Linked DNA regions of Alloyangia pacifica. The protein of the gene in region 1 interacts with the protein of each later gene in a pairwise test. Links are inferred from orthologs where the notes say so. Each region holds a gene or a part of one and is shown in the gene's direction. Other genes may lie near its edges.

What was found.
Region 2: the proteins of groL (region 1) and CEW88_RS14180 interact in binary tests that used the Escherichia coli proteins (3 or more experiments, as listed by UniProt). The link is inferred for Alloyangia pacifica from one-to-one orthologs.
Region 3: the proteins of groL (region 1) and CEW88_RS00555 interact in binary tests that used the Escherichia coli proteins (3 or more experiments, as listed by UniProt). The link is inferred for Alloyangia pacifica from one-to-one orthologs.

The regions. Positions count from the first base shown.
Region 1 is NZ_CP022189.1:2,434,818-2,440,728, reverse strand. Bases 825-3,802 are described here. They hold groL (chaperonin GroEL), read left to right. Parts: upstream 825-1,479; coding sequence 1,480-3,126; downstream 3,127-3,802. Other genes in these bases: CEW88_RS11760 (glutathione S-transferase), read left to right, coding at 3,299-3,802; CEW88_RS11770 (co-chaperone GroES), read left to right, coding at 1,115-1,408. Outside these bases: CEW88_RS11775 (DMT family transporter), read right to left, coding at 1-813; more of CEW88_RS11760, read left to right, coding at 3,803-3,904; CEW88_RS11755 (phosphatidylserine decarboxylase), read left to right, coding at 4,004-4,690; pssA (CDP-diacylglycerol--serine O-phosphatidyltransferase), read left to right, coding at 4,683-5,441; CEW88_RS11745 (alkylphosphonate utilization protein), read left to right, coding at 5,453-5,743; CEW88_RS11740 (outer membrane protein), read right to left, coding at 5,813-5,911.
Region 2 is NZ_CP022190.1:250,109-255,878, reverse strand. Bases 1,484-4,320 are described here. They hold CEW88_RS14180 (DeoR/GlpR family DNA-binding transcription regulator), read left to right. Parts: upstream 1,484-2,420; coding sequence 2,421-3,221; downstream 3,222-4,320. Other genes in these bases: rhaS (rhamnose ABC transporter substrate-binding protein), read left to right, coding at 3,268-4,266; CEW88_RS14185 (bifunctional rhamnulose-1-phosphate aldolase/short-chain dehydrogenase), read right to left, coding at 1,484-2,234. Outside these bases: rhaI (L-rhamnose catabolism isomerase), read right to left, coding at 1-58; more of CEW88_RS14185, read right to left, coding at 135-1,483; CEW88_RS14170 (sugar ABC transporter ATP-binding protein), read left to right, coding at 4,339-5,770. UniProt on the Escherichia coli protein: Represses ulaG and the ulaABCDEF operon. Two ulaR binding sites have been identified in each promoter.
Region 3 is NZ_CP022189.1:130,992-136,861, reverse strand. What follows is about bases 2,934-5,870. They hold CEW88_RS00555 (nucleotide exchange factor GrpE), read left to right. Parts: upstream 2,934-4,093; coding sequence 4,094-4,648; downstream 4,649-5,870. Other genes in these bases: mutS (DNA mismatch repair protein MutS), read right to left, coding at 4,779-5,870; hrcA (heat-inducible transcriptional repressor HrcA), read left to right, coding at 3,020-4,084. Outside these bases: CEW88_RS00580 (ParB/RepB/Spo0J family partition protein), read left to right, coding at 1-182; radical SAM family heme chaperone HemW, read right to left, coding at 425-1,582; rdgB (RdgB/HAM1 family non-canonical purine NTP pyrophosphatase), read right to left, coding at 1,575-2,198; rph (ribonuclease PH), read right to left, coding at 2,195-2,905. UniProt on the Escherichia coli protein: Participates actively in the response to hyperosmotic and heat shock by preventing the aggregation of stress-denatured proteins, in association with DnaK and GrpE. It is the nucleotide exchange factor for DnaK and may function as a thermosensor.

The DNA.
Region 1 (5,911 bases):
GAATACGAGGAAGCCGTAGAGCGTGCTCCAGATGATCATCGTGTACTGCACCGGGGCCATGACCACGGCCTGTCCCACGTCGAGCCCGCGGATGATCAGGAATTCGCCCATGCCCGCCGCCGCAGCGATGGCAAGGCACATGGCCATGACCTCGAGACTGGGAGGCGTCTCCCAGACGAAGATCAGCGGCACCGAGCACAGCAGGAACGAGGTCAGCGAGGTATACGTCACCGTGGTGGCGATGCTGTCGGCGCCGCTCAGGTAGCGCGACAGCAGCTGACGCGCGGCGAAGCACAGCGCGGCGACGAAGGCGAAGGCGATGGCAGGGTGGAAGACCCCCATCCCCGGACGGATCACCACCAGCATCCCGATAAAGCCGCACAGGACCGCGGCCCAGCGGCGCGGCCCCACCGGCTCTTTCAGCAAGAGCGCGCCGAAGACGGTCACGAGAAACGGCGCGGTGAAGGTGACCGCCGTCGCATCCGCGAGCCCCACGTAGCGCAGCGACATGACGAAGCAGCCCGCCGAGGCGAGCGCGATGACGCCGCGGCTTATCTGCAGCAGAGGATGCGGTGTACGGAGCACGTGGCCGCCGCGCAGTGCCAGCAGGACCAGCACCCCGATGAACAGGCCCGACTGGCGGAACCAGATCACCTGGATCAGCGGCAGGTGCTCGGTCAGCAGCTTGGCCAGCATGTCGGTGATGCCGAAGCCGAAGAAGCCGAGCGCCATGAAAAGAAAGCCGCGCGTATTGTCATGCGTCGGCGTCTGCCGCGCGGAAGGCGCCGAAAGCGGCGCGTAGGGGATGGCCATGGGTATTTCCGAGTCTGTGATCTCAGGCACGTCACCACATTCGGCGGAGAGATGCCATGCTTCTCTGGGTCGGGGTTGTATCCGCCGGGTGCACTGCACATCTGGCGGGCAAGGGTCTGCGGTCCTTGCCGGGATGTCATGAAATTTTCTCTCAGCGGACTGTTGACACAAAACACGGGCCTGCCTAGCTATGCGTCGTTAGCACTCCACAAGGGTGAGTGCTAACGGCCCTCGATCCCGACGGAGTTCGGGCATCAGCGGGGGCCTACAGGGACAACCTTTGAGCTATGGAGACTCGAAGATGGCATTCAAACCGCTTCACGACCGCGTCCTCGTTCGTCGCGTTGAGAGCGACGAAAAGACCAAGGGCGGTCTGATCATCCCCGACAGCGCGAAAGAAAAGCCCGCCGAGGGCCAGATCGTTGCCTGCGGCGAAGGCGCCCGCAAGGACAGCGGCGAGCTGATCGCAATGGCCGTCAAGGCTGGCGACCGCGTTCTGTTCGGCAAATGGTCGGGCACCGAAGTGACGATCGACGGCGAAGAGCTGCTGATCATGAAGGAATCGGACATCCTCGGCATCACCGAGGCGGCCTGATCTTCTGATCGCCCGGGGGCCTCGAGCCCCGCTACGCCAGACATTCATTCAAATTTCAGGAGTACTTGCACATGGCTGCCAAGGACGTGAAATTCAACACCGACGCCCGCACCCGCATGCTCAAGGGCGTCAACATCCTCGCCGACGCGGTGAAGGTGACCCTCGGCCCGAAAGGCCGCAACGTCGTGCTCGACAAGTCGTTCGGCGCGCCGCGCATCACCAAGGACGGTGTCTCTGTCGCCAAGGAAATCGAACTGGAAGACAAGTTCGAGAACATGGGCGCGCAGATGGTGAAGGAAGTCGCTTCCCGCACCAACGACGAAGCCGGTGACGGCACCACCACCGCGACCGTTCTCGCACAGGCGATCGTCAAAGAGGGCATGAAGGCCGTTGCGGCCGGCATGAATCCGATGGACCTGAAGCGCGGCATCGACATGGCAACCGCCAAGGTCGTCGAAGCGATCAAGGCAGCTGCACGCCCGGTCAACGACAGCAACGAAGTTGCTCAGGTCGGCACCATCTCGGCCAACGGCGAAGCCGAAATCGGCCGTCAGATCGCGGACGCGATGCAGAAGGTCGGCAACGAGGGTGTCATCACCGTCGAAGAGAACAAGGGCCTCGAGACCGAGACCACCGTTGTCGAAGGCATGCAGTTTGACCGTGGCTACCTGTCGCCCTACTTCGTGACCAACGCCGACAAGATGATTGCAGAGCTCGACGACTGCATGGTCCTGCTGCACGAGAAGAAGCTCTCGTCGCTGCAGCCGCTGGTCCCGCTGCTCGAGCAGGTCATCCAGTCGCAGAAGCCGCTGCTGATCATCGCTGAAGACGTCGAAGGCGAAGCGCTGGCAACCCTCGTGGTCAACAAGCTGCGCGGCGGCCTGAAGATCGCAGCCGTCAAGGCACCGGGCTTCGGCGATCGCCGCAAGGCCATGCTGCAGGACATCGCGATCCTGACCGGCGGTCAGGTGATCTCGGAAGATCTGGGCATGAAGCTCGAGAATGTCACCATGGACATGCTCGGCACCGCCAAGACCATCAACATCACCAAGGACGAGACCACCATCGTCGACGGTCACGGCGACAAGGCCGAGATCGAGGCACGCGTGGCCCAAATCCGTACGCAGATCGAGGAAACCACCTCGGACTACGACCGTGAGAAGCTGCAGGAACGTGTTGCCAAGCTGGCAGGCGGCGTGGCCGTCATCCGCGTCGGCGGCATGACCGAGGTTGAAGTGAAAGAGCGCAAGGACCGTGTGGACGACGCTCTGAACGCAACCCGCGCAGCCGTGCAGGAAGGCATCGTCGTCGGCGGCGGCACCGCTCTGGTGCAGGGCGCCAAGACCCTCGAGGGTCTGACCGGCGCGAACTCCGACCAGAACGCCGGCATCGCCATCGTGCGCAAGGCTCTGGAAGCTCCGCTCCGCCAGATCGCCGAGAACGCAGGCGTGGACGGCTCGGTCGTCGCAGGCAAGGTGCGTGAATCGGACGACCTGAAGTTCGGCTACAACGCGCAGACCGACGAATATGGCGACATGTTCAAGTTCGGTGTGATCGACCCCGCGAAGGTCGTGCGTACCGCACTGGAAGACGCAGCTTCGGTTGCAGGCCTGCTGATCACCACCGAAGCGATGGTGGCCGACAAGCCGCAGAAAGACGCGCCGGCCGGCGGCATGCCCGACATGGGCGGCATGGGCGGCATGGGCGGCATGATGTAATCTGCCGGTCCATACGGACGTCTGCCTTCGGGCAGCAGGCGGGGGGCTTCGGCCCCCCGTTTTGCGTTTGCGCGGTGCATGTGCCGGTAAGGCTGCCGTGACCGCGCGTCTGTTTTCCTTCGCCGCTCCGCGCGCTAGGCTCTGCTGCGACAACCGTGCAAGGAGCCACGTGATGAAATTGCTGCAGGCCGGACCCTCCCCCTTTGTCCGCAAGGTGCTTGTCACCCTGCACGAGACGGGCCAGTTCGATCAGGTCGAACAGGTGATGGTCGAAGCCTCGCCCGTCACCCCCGATCCGGCGCTGATCGCCGCGAACCCGGTGGGCAAGATCCCGGCGCTCGTCCGTCCGGACGGGCCGACGCTCTACGACAGCCGGGTGATCTGCCGCTTCCTCGACGCGCGCGCCGGCGGCGGGCTCTATCCCGAGAGCCGGATCTGGGACACGCTTGTGCTCGAGGCCACGGCCGACGGGATCATGGATGCCGCCGTGCTGATCGTCTACGAAGAGCGCTTCCGCGCCCGCGAGATGGTCTCGATGGAATGGATCGAGGGCCAATGGGGCAAGGTCGCGCGCGCGATCGACGCGCTCGAGACGCGCTGGATGAGCCATCTCGCCGGGCGCAGGGACATCGGGCATATCGCCGTGGCCTGCGCGCTTGGATACCTCGACTTCCGCCATGACGCGCGCAAGTGGCGGGTTGGACGCCCGGCGCTCACCGCGTGGTACGACGGTTTTGCCAAGCGCGAGTCGATGGTGGCCACCGACCCCACGTCCTGAGCGGCTTTGCCCCGGGGCGGCCGCAAACCCCTTGCACGCAGGGCCGCTTCGGCTTAGCTGCCTGCACCCGAGAATTCCAAGCCCGGAAGGAACTTCCCCATGCGGATGCGCGACACCTTCATCAAGCCGATGCACCCCGAGGGGCGCAAGTTCGTCGGCATCTTCGCCGCGATCACCCTGGTGCTGTTCCTGATCTGGGATCCCCTGGGCTGGATCGGCGTCGGCCTGACCATCTGGTGCTACTACTTCTTCCGCGACCCCGAGCGCGTGGTGCCGCAGCGCCCCGGCCTGCTGGTCTCGCCCGCCGACGGCGTGGTCTCGCTGATCGAGCCCGCCGTGCCGCCGGCCGAGTTGGGGATGCCGGACGTCCCGATGACCCGCGTGTCGGTGTTCATGTCGGTGTTCAACTGCCACGTGAACCGCACCCCAGTGACCGGCGAGATCGTTTCGGTCGCCTATCGCCCCGGCAAGTTCTTCAACGCCTCGCTCGACAAGGCTTCGGTGGACAACGAGCGCAACGCGCTGCGCATCCGTCTCGAGGACGGGCGCGAGATCGCCGTGGTGCAGATCGCGGGCCTCGTGGCGCGGCGCATCATGTGGTGGGTCAAGGAGGGCGACCGGCTCAATCGCGGCGATCGCTTCGGCCTGATCCGCTTCGGGTCGCGTCTTGATGTCTACCTGCCCGAGGGGGTGGAGCCTCTGGTCGCCATCGGCCAGACCATGGTCGCGGGCGAGAGCATCATTGCCAACCTGACGCCTGATCTCGGGAGCCCGCTGAATGAATGACGAGCAGCCGATCGAGGATCCGAAGGCCCGCGCCGCCGAGAAGGTGACGCTGATCCAGCTCCTGCCCAACGTGCTGACCGTTGTGGCCATCTGCGCCGGACTGACGGCGATCCGCTTCGGCCTGCAGGGCTCTTATGAGCTGGCGGTGCAGCTGATCCTGCTCGCCGCAGTGCTCGACGGGCTCGACGGCCGCCTTGCCCGCGCGCTGAAGTCCGAGAGCGGCATGGGCGCCGAACTCGACAGCCTCGCGGACTTCCTGAACTTCGGCGTCGCCCCGGGACTGCTGATCTACAACTGGGCGCTCGAGGACAGCCGGAACTTCGGCTGGATCGCGGTGCTGGTCTTCGCCGTCTGCGCGGTGGTGCGTCTTGCCCGCTTCAACGTCATGCGCAAATCCGAGGACAAGGCGCATGACAACGCCTATTTCACCGGCGTGCCGTCGCCTGCGGGCGCTCTGCTGGCGATGCTGCCGATGTACCTCAGCTTCGGGCTCGGGGCAGGGCCGCTGTTCCCGGACCTCGTGCTGGCCGCCTGGCTGGTGCTGTCGGGGCTCGCGATGATCAGCCGCATCCCGACATGGTCGTTCAAGACCACCCGCATCTCGCGGCAGAACGTGAAATACGTGCTGGTCGGGGTCGCCTTTGTCGGTGCCGCCGTACTGACCTACGCCTGGATCAGCCTTGCGCTGGTCTGCGTCGCCTATGTGGCGGCGGTGATCATCATGCTGCCGCGCAAGCGGCGCACGAGTTGAGGAGAGCCGCGATGTCGGACGAGGAATGGGTTTACGACGAGGCAAGCGGCGAGTGGAAGCCCGCCTCGGACGTCGCCGCAGAGGCCGTGATCGAGGTGCGCGACGCGGCAGGGACCCTGCTCGCCGACGGTGACCAGGTCGTGCTGGTCAAGGACCTCAAGGTGAAGGGCGCAGGGCAGACGCTGAAGCAGGGCACGGTGATCCGTTCGATCCGGCTGACCGACAACCCCGAGGAGATCGATTGCCGGCATGACACCATCAAGGGTCTCGTGCTGCGCACCGAGTTCGTCAAGAAGCGCTGACGCCCGAGCGGTGGTAAAAGAAAAGCGCTCCCCTCGGGGAGCGCTTTGTCGTTCCGGACGGCGCGCGGCTCAGAATTTCATCGAGACGCCGACGTTCAGCGCGTTGGTCTTGATGTCGGTTTCCAGCGTACCGCCCTCGTCGAGATCGGCCTCGTTCCACGAGTAGGT
Region 2 (5,770 bases), on another replicon or contig:
AGGTGAGCGCCTCGGCGCGCTCCGCGTTCTGCGCGGCGATGAGATCGCTGTCGATCATGTAATCCTCCCGTGCCGCCTCTCCCGGACGGCGTGAAAGAGGCGGCGCGGGATGCCCGTGCCGCCGAATTAGAGACTTATCGTGTGAAGGCTTCCTTGTTGCCCGCATCGACGTTGAGGATATTGCCTGTCGACTTGGCCGAAAGGTCCGAGGCCAGGAAATAAGCGGCTTCGGCAATGTCCTCGGGCAGCACAGACCGCTTCAGCATCGAGCGGTTGCGGTACATCTCCTCGAGGCCCGCCTTGTCGGTGTCGTAGGTCGAGGCGCGCTGGTCGAGCCATTCCCCCTCCCAGATGCGCGATCCGCGCAGCACCGCGTCGGGGTTCACCACGTTCACCCGGATGCCGAGCTCGGCGCCTTCCAGCGCAAGACAGCGCGCCAGGTGCAGCTCCGACGCCTTGGCGGTGCAATAGGCCGAGGCATTGGGCGAGGCCGCGAGGCCGTTCTTAGACCCTATAAAGACGATGGAGCCACCCAGCCCCTGCTTGCGCAGCAGCCCGAAAGCCTCGCGCGAGACAAGGAAGTAGCCGGTGGCGAGGATATCCATGTTGCGGCTCCAGAGCGCGAGCGAGGTTTCTTCCACCGGCGCCGACGATGCGATGCCCGCGTTCGAGACAAGAATATCGACTCCGCCGAACTCTACGGCAGTCTCTGAATAGGCTCTGGCAACCGCGTCCTCTTGCGTCACGTCGACCGCCACCGCGCGCACGACATCGCTGGAATAGACACTGGAAAGTCGTTCCTGCACCTTTTCCGCTGCCGCAAGGTCGATATCCGCCAACACCACGCAGGCGCCCTCGCGCAGCAGTCGCTCTGCGGTGGCGGCGCCGATGCCACCGCCGCCGCCCGTAACCAGCGCCACGCGACCGGCCAGCGACTTCGGTTTCGGCATGCGCTGCAGCTTCGCTTCTTCGAGCAGCCAGTACTCGATGTCGAAGGCTTCCTGCTCGGGCAGGCCCTGATAGGCACTGACCGCCGAGGCGCCGCGCATCACGTTGATGGCGTTCACGTAGAACTCACCCGAGATGCGGGCCGTCGCCTTGTCCTTGGCAAAGGTGATCATGCCGACGCCGGGAACGAGATAAACCACCGCGTTAGGGTCGCGCAGGGCAGGGGAGTCGGGCCGCTTGCAGCGGGCGTAATAGGCGGCGTAGCTGTCGCGGTAGGCTTCGACCTGGGCGGGGAGGCCGGCCAGTACGGCGTCCAGATCCGCTTTGTCAGGGTCGAAATCCACCACCAGCGGCGCGATCTTGGTGCGCAGGAAGTGATCCGGGCAGGAGGTGCCCATCGGGGCCAGCGTCTCGAGCGCGTTCGAGTTGACGAAGTCCAGCACCGCCTCCTGGTCGTCGAAATGGCCGACCATGTGCTGGTTGCCCGACACCAAGCCGCGGATCGCCGGCATCAGCGTCGCCGCGACCTCGCGCCGCGCCTCGGGGGCAAGGCTCTGCAGCTTGGCGCCGCCGAAGGCGGGCACGCCCTCGGTCTTCGCGTCGAGCCAGCCGATGGCCTCGTTGATGATGTCTATGGTGGTGGCGTAGCAGCTCTCGGCGGTGTCGCCCCAGGTAAAGAGCCCGTGGCTTTCCAGCACGACGCCGTCCGCCTCGGGGTTCTCGAGGCAGAATTGCTCGAGCCAGAGACCCAGCTCGTAGCCGGGGCGCTTCCAGGGCAGCCAACCGATGCGGTCCCCGAAAATCTCCCGAGTCAGTGCCTGTGAATCCTTCGAGGCGGCGATGGCGATGATCGCGTCGGCGTGCATGTGGTCGACATGGGCGCGGGGCACGTAGGCGTGCAGCGGCGTGTCGATCGAGGCGGCGCGCGGGTTCAGGTTGAAGGTACAATGCGGCAGGTAGCCGACCATCTCGTCCTCGAAAGCCACCCCGCGGTAGACCCCTTTCAAAGCCCGCAGCTTGTCCATGTAGAGGGTCGAAAACCCGTCCAGCTTCATCGAGCCGACGTCGCCGCCCGAGCCCTTCACCCAGAGCACCTCAACCTGCTCGCCGGTGAGCGGGTCGCGCTCCATGACCTTGGCCGAGGTGTTGCCGCCGCCGTAGTTGGTGATTCGCTTGTCCGACCCCAGAAGGTTGGACCGGTAGAGCAGCTTCTCGGGCTCGTTCATCCCCGCAGCCTTGCCGCTATCCCACAGATTTTGCAGGCGGTCCTTGGGCTTTGCCAGCATGGTGATCCTCCGTTGTCGCGGTCCGATATGGCCGCCTCCTCGCCCAGAAAGCTGCGGCTCGCCCTGCGATCTGTCAACCAGAAACGATCAAAAACAATCATGCGGCGACGCAGCATGATTGAATATGAAAAATGATGATTGACTTGAGGGGGGATTCGTCCAATCTGAACCGAACGGGAGGACCAGATGCACGAAACGGAACGCCACAGGATCATACTTTCCGCCGTCCAGGAGCGGCCGATCGTGACGGTGTCGGAACTTGTGTCGCTGACCGGCACCTCGGAGGCGACGATCCGCCGCGACATCGCCACGCTGCACGCCGCCAAGCGGCTGCGCCGGGTGCGCGGCGGCGCCGAGGCGCTGACCCCGCCGCCGCTGCCGGGGCTGGCCGGGCGGCCCTTCGCGGTCAATCAGTCGATCAACATCGACCAGAAGCAAGCCATCGCCCGCGAGGCCGTCGCGCTCTGCGACGACGGCGAGGCGATCATCATCAACGGCGGCACCACGACCTTTCAGATGGTGCACCCGCTGGCCAACCGCCGGCTGCAGGTCCTGACCAACAGCTTTCCGATCGCCGAGCACCTGCTGAAGAACTCCAAGAACACGGTGATGCTGCCCGGCGGCGCGCTCTACCGCGAGCAGAACATCATCCTTTCGCCCTTCGCGAGCGACATGACGCGCCACTATTACGCCAAGCGCATGTTCATGGGCGCCCATGCGCTCGGGCCGATCGGTCTGATGGAGGCCGACCCGCTGCTCATTCAGGCCGAGGAAAAGCTGATCGATCAGGCCGACGAGCTGGTGGTGCTCGTGGACAGCTCGAAATTCGACAACCGTTCGAGCCTGGTGCTCTGCCCGCTCGAGCGCATCGACATCGTCATCACCGACGAGGGGATTTCCGACCGCACCGCCTCGATGCTGGAGGCAGCCGAGATCCGGCTGATCGTGGCGCAGACGGGACGGGCGAAAACCGCCGGGGCAGGGTGACCGCACCGCGCGACACGTGAACGCTCATAAATTCAGGGAGGATACCATGGGCATTACGAGACGACTTTTCGGAGGAACCGCGCTGGCCGCGATGCTGCTGGCCGGCGGCGCCGCGCAGGCACAGGACAGCGTGCGCATCGCGCTGGTGGTGAAGGCGCTCGGCATTGGCTTTTTCGAAGCCGCCGCCAAGGGCGCCGAGGAAGCCGCCGCCGAGCTCGGCAGTGTCGAGGTGATCTACACCGGCCCGACCGACACCACCGCCGAGGGCCAGATCGAGGTGATCAACGCGCTGATCGCGCAGAACGTCGATGCAATCGCCGTCTCGGCCAATGACACCGACGCGCTGGTACCCGCCCTGAAGAAGGCGATGCAGCGTGGCATCACGGTGATTTCCTGGGACAGCGGCGTCGCGCCCGAGGGCCGTCAGATGCACCTCAACCCCTCGTCGAACCCGCTCATCGGCAACATGATCATCAAGCTTGCCGCCGACAACCTGCCCGAGGGCGGCGAGGTCGCGGTGCTTTCGGCCACCACCACCTCGACCAACCAGAACATCTGGATCGAGGAGATGAACAAGGTGATGGGCGACTACACGGGCATCGAGGTGGTGGGCACGGTCTACGGCGACGATCTGGCGGACAAATCCTACCGCGAGGCGCAGGGCCTGATGCAGACCTACCCCGATCTCGACGCGATCATCGCGCCGACCTCGGTGGGCATCGTCGCCGCCGCCCGCGCCGTCGAGGACGCCGGCAAGGTCGGGCAGGTGAACGTCACCGGTCTCGGCCTGCCGTCCGAGATGGCCGGCGCGATCGAGAGCGGCGCATCGAAGAGCTTCGCCATCTGGAACCCGATCGATCTGGGCTACTCGGCGACCTATCTCGCCTACGAGCTGGCCACCGGCGATGCCGAGGCCGCCCCGGGCGCCGAGATCCCCATGGGCCGCATGGGCACGCTGACCCTCGACGACAACAACGAGGGCGCCATGGCCGACCCCTTCGTCTACGACGAGAGCAACATCGACGAGTTCAAGAGCATCTTCTGATCCTGCTCCGATCCCGGCCCCGGCGCGCCTCTGCGCCGGGCTCCCACCCAAACCCAGACACCGGGGGCCATGATGCAAGTCAGCCTCACCACCCCACCTGTCGCCGCGGCGGCGGGGGATGCCGCGCCCGTGCTGCGGCTCGAGGGGATCACCAAGACATTCCCGGGGGTGAAGGCCCTCGACGGCGTCACGCTCGATCTTTACCCCGGCCAGGTCACCGCGCTGGTGGGCGAGAACGGTGCTGGCAAGTCGACCATCGTGAAGACGCTGACCGGCATCTACCAGCCCGACGCCGGCACGATCAGCCTTGCCGGGCAGCCTGTGCAGTTCACCACCGCTCAGGATGCCACCGCCGCGGGGATCACCGCGATCCACCAGGAAACGGTGCTCTTCGACGAACTCAGCGTCGCCGAGAACATCTTCATCGGCCATGCGCCGCGCGGGCGCTTCGGGCTGATCGACTGGCCGAAGATGCGCAGGGACGCGCAGGAGATCCTGTCGCGCATCGACGCCGATCTCGATCCCGACATGCCGCTGCGCGAGCTCGGCATCGCCTCGAAGCACCTCGTGGCCATCGCCCGCGCGCTTTCGGTCGATGCCCGCGTCGTCATCATGGACGAGCCCACCGCCGCGCTGTCGCACAAGGAGATCGAAGAGCTTTACGAGCTGGTCGAGCGGTTGCGCGCCGAGGGCCGGGCCATCCTCTTCATTTCCCACAAATTCGACGAGATCTTCCGCATCGCCGACCGCTTCACCGTCTTCCGCGACGGCCAGCACGTCGGCTCGGGCCTGATCGCCGATGTGGACGAGGCCGAGCTGGTGCGCCTGATGGTCGGCCGCGCGGTCGACCAGATCTTTCCGCAGCGTGCCCATAACATCGGGGGTGAGGTGCTGAAGGTGGTCGGCTACGCCCATCCCACCGAGTTCGACGAGATCAACTTCACCCTGCGCCGCGGCGAGATCCTCGGGTTCTACGGGCTGGTCGGGGCAGGGCGCTCCGAGCTCATGCAGGCACTCTTCGGCGTGACGAAACCCAGCAAGGGCGCGGTGCGCATCGACGGGCAGGTGCGGGTGATCCGCTCGCCCGCCGAGGCTGTGGAAAACGGCATCGTCTACGTCCCCGAGGACCGCGGCCGGCAGGGCGCGGTGATCGGCCTGCCGATCTTCCAGAACGTCACGCTGCCCTCGCTGGCGCAGACCTCGCGCCGGGGCTTCCTGCGGCTCAGCGAGGAATTCGCCCTCGCGCGCACCTATACAGAACGGCTCGACCTGCGCGCCGCGGCGCTCGATCAGGACGTCGGGACGCTCTCGGGCGGCAACCAGCAGAAGGTGGTGATCGCCAAGTGGCTGGCGACGAAACCCAAGGTGATCATCCTCGACGAGCCCACCAAGGGCATCGACATCGGCTCCAAGGCCGCCGTCCATGGCTTCATGGCCGAGCTGGCGGCGCAGGGCCTGTCGGTGATCATGGTCAGCTCCGAGATCCCCGAGGTGCTGGGCATGT
Region 3 (5,870 bases), 2.3 Mb from region 1 along the record:
GCTTTGGCGGGCCGCAGAAGGACGCGGACACGCGGGCGCTCGAGGGGGATCTCTCGGCAGCGCTCGGGATGAAGGTCGCGATCCAGAACGCCCCGGGGGCGGAGAGCGGGAAGCTTGTGGTCAGCTATGAGAGCTTCGAGGAACTGGACAAGCTCTGTGCCATCCTGAGCGCCGCGCGCTGAGAGATCTCTCCACAAGATCCTGTGGAAGGATCTCGAGAGTCTTCACATGAAGCAAAAAGCGTAGGTCTCAGGCGGCGCGTTTGTTCACGAGATCTGACCGGATCCGTTGGATCTGGTTCAGAAATGAAGGCCGAGCCCGAAGTGGCTCGGCCTTGTTGTTTTCCGTGCCTGAAGACGCCGAGAGATCTCCACAGGATCCGGCCGGATCCTGTGGGTAACGTTTCACATGAAACGGCGAGGCGTCAGTTGGTCAGAAGCTCTGAGATCACGCCGTTGAGCACCAGTCGGCCCTCGGTCGTAGCGCCGATGAGGTCGCCTTCGCGCCAGATCAGGCCCAGTTGCCGAAGCTCGGTCAGCTTGTGCGCGGGCAGGGGCTTGGGCGAGATCTCGGCAAGGCGCGAGAGGGAGATCCCTTCACTCAGGCGCAGACCCATCATGACAAATTCTGTCATGATGTCCTCAGTAGATAGAGGGTCGAAAACACTGTCCGCGCGTCCGGCTTCGGCCTTTTCGATCCAAGCGCCGGGCATTTTCCAGGCCTCGGTCGCGTGGCGCGTGGCGTTCACCGTGACACGCCCGTGGGCACCGGGGCCAACGCCGACGTAATCGCCGCCGCGCCAATAGACGAGATTGTGCCGCGACTGCGCGCCGGGCAGGGCGTGGTTCGACACTTCGTAAGGCGCATAGCCCGCTTTTGAAGTGATTTCCTGCGTGGCGAGGAACATGTCCGCGGCGAGATCCTCGTCGGGCAGTTTCTTCATCTGTCCGCGCTGCGCGCGTTCCCAGAACATCGTGCCTTCCTCGATGGTCAGCTGGTAAAGCGACAGGTGGTCGGCGGCGAGATCGAGGGCCTCGCGCAGCTCGGTTTCCCAGCCTTGCAGGGTCTGGTTCTCGCGCGCGTAGATCAGATCGAAATTGACCCTTTCGAAAACGGACTTCGCGGTCTCTAGCGCGGCGATGGCCTCACCCACGTCATGCAGCCGTCCGAGCTGGCGCAGATCATCCGGCCGCAGGCTCTGAATGCCCATGGAGACCCTGTTTACACCGGCTTCGCGGAAGCCCTCGAACTTCGAAACCTCGACGGAACGCGGGTTCGCCTCGAGCGTGATCTCGATGTCATTGGCCCAGGTCCAATGCTCTTTCGCGGCGTCCAGAACGGCCTGCACCGTCGCGGGCTCCATGAGAGAGGGGGTGCCCCCGCCGAAGTAGATGGAGTTGAGGATGCGCCCCGAGGTCATCTCGCCGTAACGGCGGACCTCGGAGCTGAGTGCGTCTGCCCAGCGGGTCTGGTCGATCGACCGAACGACATGGCTGTTGAAGTCGCAGTAGGGGCATTTGGCCTCGCAGAAAGGCCAATGCACGTAGAGGCCGAAGCCTCCTTCACGCCACGTCTCAGGCATCGTCCCTGGCAAAGCAGCCCTTCACGAACTTGGCGAAGGCATCGGCGCGGTGGCTGATGCGGTTCTTCTCGTCGCTGGTCATCTCGGCAAAGGTGATGTCAAAGCCCTCAGGCTGGAAGATCGGGTCGTAGCCGTGGCCATTGTCGCCGCGCATCGGCCAGACGACCTTGCCCTCCATCACGCCGGGGAAGACGGCGTCGGTGCCATCGGGCCAGGCAAGCACCAGCGTGCAGTTGAAGCGCGCGGTCCAGGGCTGGTCGGCGCCGGTCTTCAGCAGGGCGTCATGGGTCTTGCCCATCGCCATGATGAAGTCTCGACCATTGGGGGTTTCGGCCCAATCGGCGGTATAGACACCCGGGGCGCCGTCCAGCGCATCAACCGAGATGCCGCTGTCATCGGCCAGCGCCGGAAGACCGGTGGCCTTGGCGGCGGCATGGGCCTTGATGCGGGCATTCTCGACAAAGGTGGTGCCGGTTTCCTCGGGCTCGGGAAGGTTCATTTCCTTGGCACCCACGACCTCGACCCCATAGGGCGCGAGCAGCTCGGTGATCTCCTCAAGCTTGCCCGTGTTATGGGTCGCGACCAGCAGTTTCTTGTCGCTGAACACCCGGCTCATTTGCAGGCCGCCAGCTGTGCTTCGACCAGCTGCGAGACACCGGCCTCGGCCAGATCCATCAGCTTGTTCATCTGGTCGCGGCTGAAGGTCGCGCCCTCTGCCGACATCTGAACTTCGATCAACTGGCCGTCGCCGCGCAGAATGAAGTTGCCGTCGACGCCTGCCTCGCTGTCCTCGGCATAGTCGAGGTCCAGAACCGGCTGGCCGGCGTAGATGCCGCAGCTCACCGCCGCGACCGGGGTCAGCGGGTCGGTGGTGATGGCGCCGGTCTTCATCAGCTTGTTCACCGCAAGCCGCAGCGCGACCCAGCCACCGGTGATCGACGCGCAGCGGGTGCCGCCGTCGGCCTGGATCACGTCACAGTCAATGGTGATCTGGCGCTCGCCGAGCGCGACGCGGTCGACACCGGCGCGCAGCGACCGGCCGATCAGGCGCTGGATCTCGACGGTGCGGCCGCCCTGCTTGCCGGCGGTTGCCTCGCGGCGCATGCGCGAGCCGGTGGAGCGCGGCAGCATGCCGTATTCCGCCGTCACCCAGCCAAGGCCGCTGCCCTTCACGAAGGGCGGCACGCGGTCCTCGAGCGTGGCGGTGCACAGCACGTGGGTATCGCCCATCTTGATCAGGCAGGAGCCTTCGGCATGTTTCGTGACGCCCGTTTCGATTGAAACGCTGCGCATATCGCTTAAATCTCGTCCAGAAGGTCTCATGAGTGCCTCTCTTCTCGGTTGCTGCCGGGATACTGGGGCTGATGCTGTCCCGCAACCCCGATTGACGGCTGCGGAAGGGGGCCTTTAATGACCCTGAACAGCGGGAGTTTGCGCATGACTGAGGGAAACCGGCTTCTCGAGGAGATGAACGATCGCTCGCGCGAGGTGTTCCGCCGCGTGGTTGAATCCTATCTCGAGACGGGCGAACCGGTGGGCTCGCGCACCCTGACGCGCAGCCTGTCCGAGAAAGTCTCGGCGGCGACGATCCGCAACGTGATGCAGGATCTCGAATACCTCGGGCTGCTCGACAGCCCGCATGTTTCTGCGGGGCGCGTGCCGACGCAGGTGGGCCTGCGCATGTTCGTCGACGGGCTGCTCGAGGTGCGCGATCTCGACACGTCCGACAGGATGGCGCTGGAGGCAACCACCACGCAGGGCGGCGACGACATGGGCGGGCTGCTCGACCGGGTCGGTGCGGCGCTGTCGGGGGTAACGCACGGCGCGTCCCTGGTTCTGACGCCAAAGCACGAGGCACCGGTCAAGCACATCGAGTTCGTCTCGCTTGGCCATGACAGGGCGCTGGTGGTGCTGGTCTTCGGCGATGGTCACGTCGAGAACCGCCTGTTCCGCCCGCCCGCAGGCCAGACCCCGAGCTCGATGCGTGAGGCGGCGAATTTCCTCAACGCGCTGATCGAAGGCAAGACGCTCTCGGAGCTGCGCGGCGAGATCTCCCGCCAGATCGCGACCCGCCGCCGCGAGATCGACACGCTGGCCGCCGAGTTGATCGAAACCGGGATGGCCGCCTGGGAAAAGGATGCAGACAACTCCGCCCGGCTGATCGTGCGCGGTACGTCGAATCTGCTTGGTCAGGAGGGCGAGGCCGAAGAGCTGGACCGCATCCGCTCGCTGTTTGACGACCTCGAACGCAAGCGGGATATCGCCGAGTTCCTGCAGCTTGCCGAAACCGGCGACGGGGTGCGGATTTTTATCGGCTCCGAGAACAAACTTTTCTCACTTTCGGGTTCCTCTCTGGTGGTCTCTCCATATATGAACGCGGATCGAAAGATAATCGGTGCGGTCGGGGTCATCGGACCCACGCGGCTCAACTACGGGCGGATCGTACCCATCGTGGACTACACGGCACAGCTGGTCGGCAGGCTGATTGCCGAGCGGAGCTAGAGGTTAGACATGGCAGACGCGAAGAAAGACGAATTCCTCGACGATATCGAGGCGGCAGAGGCAGAGGCCTTCGCCGACGAGATGGAAGAGATCGACAACGAGGCGCTTGAGCTCGACTCGCTGCGCGCCGAGCGCGACGAGTACAAGGACCGCTTCATGCGGGCGCTGGCCGACGCCGAGAACGCCCGCAAGCGCGCCGACAAGGATCGCCGCGAAGCGCAGCAGTACGGCGGCTCCAAGCTCGCCCGTGACCTGCTGCCGGTCTATGACAACCTGAGCCGCGCGCTGAACGCCGCGCGCGAGGCAGAGGCCGGCGAGGCCCTGATCGAGGGTGTGGAACTGACGCTGCGCGAGCTGACCAACGTGTTCAGCAAGCACGGGATGACCACGATCAAGCCCGAGGTCGGCGACAAGTTCGACCCGAAGATGCACGAGGCGATGTTCGAGGCCCCGGTGCCCGGCACCAAGGCGGGCGAGATTATCCAGGTCTCGGCCGAGGGCTTCATGCTCTACGACCGCCTGCTGCGTCCGGCGCAGGTCGGTGTCAGCTCGATGCAGGGCTGATCTTTCAAGGATTGAAGCGGAAAACCCCCGGTCGCGAGGCCGGGGGTTTTTCTTTGCGGCAGCCCGGGCGCCCGCACGGCGCCGTTTCACGTGAATCCAAGCCTGTCGGAAGGATTCACGTGAAACGCATTTACCCCTTGAGCAGAGCCTTCAGATCGTAAATCGCTTGCAGCGCCTCGCGCGGGCTCATCTCGTCGGGCAGCAAGGTCTCGAGCCGCTCTTCGACCACGGACGGGCCCTTCGGCGCCGCAACAGGCTCTGGTTTCGCCGCTGCCGAGAAGAGCGGCAGGTCGTCGATCAGGGCCTTTGGCGAGGTGCGGCCGCGCTCACCCTCTTCCAACGCGCTCAGCACGTCGCGGGCGCGGGCGATGACCGCGGGGGGCAGGCCCGCCAGCTGCGCGACCTGAACGCCGTAGGAGCGGTCGGCGGCACCCTCGCGCACCTCGTGCAGGAAGATCACCTCGCCTTCCCATTCCTTGACCGCGACGGTGGCATTGCCGACCCCTTCGAGTTTCGCGGCAAGCTGGGTCAGCTCATGGTAATGCGTGGCAAAGAGACCGCGCACGCGGTTGACCCCGTGCAGATGCTCGAGCGTCGCCCAGGCGATCGACAGACCGTCGTAGGTGGCTGTGCCCCGGCCGATCTCGTCGAGGATCACCAGCGCCCGGTCGTCGGCCTGATTGAGGATCGCGGCGGTCTCGACCATCTCGACCATGAAGGTCGAGCGGCCGCGCGCCAGATCGTCCGAGGCGCCGACGCGGCTGAAGATCTGGCTGACCACGCCCAGATGCGCGCGGTCGGCAGGGACGTAGGAGCCCATCTGCGCCAGCAGCGCGATCAGCGCGTTCTGGCGCAGATAGGTCGACTTACCGGCCATGTTCGGGCCAGTGAGCAGCGTCACCGCCGCACCGTCGCCATTCGCGTTCAGGGCACAATCATTGGCGATGAAGGGCGCGCCGCCCTGCTGCTGCAGGGCGCGTTCCACCACCGGGTGGCGACCTGCCTCGATCTCGAAGGCGCGGCTGTCATCAACATGCGGGCGCGCCCACTTCTGCGCTTTCGCCAGATCGGCAAGCCCCAGCGCCACGTCAAACTCCGCCAGCGAGAGGCCGGTCTCCGACACCTGCGGCGCACGCTCGAGAATGGCGCTTTTGAGGCTTTCATAGAGCCGCTTTTCGATCTCCAGCGCCTCGTTGCCGGCGTTGAGGATGCGGGTTTCCAG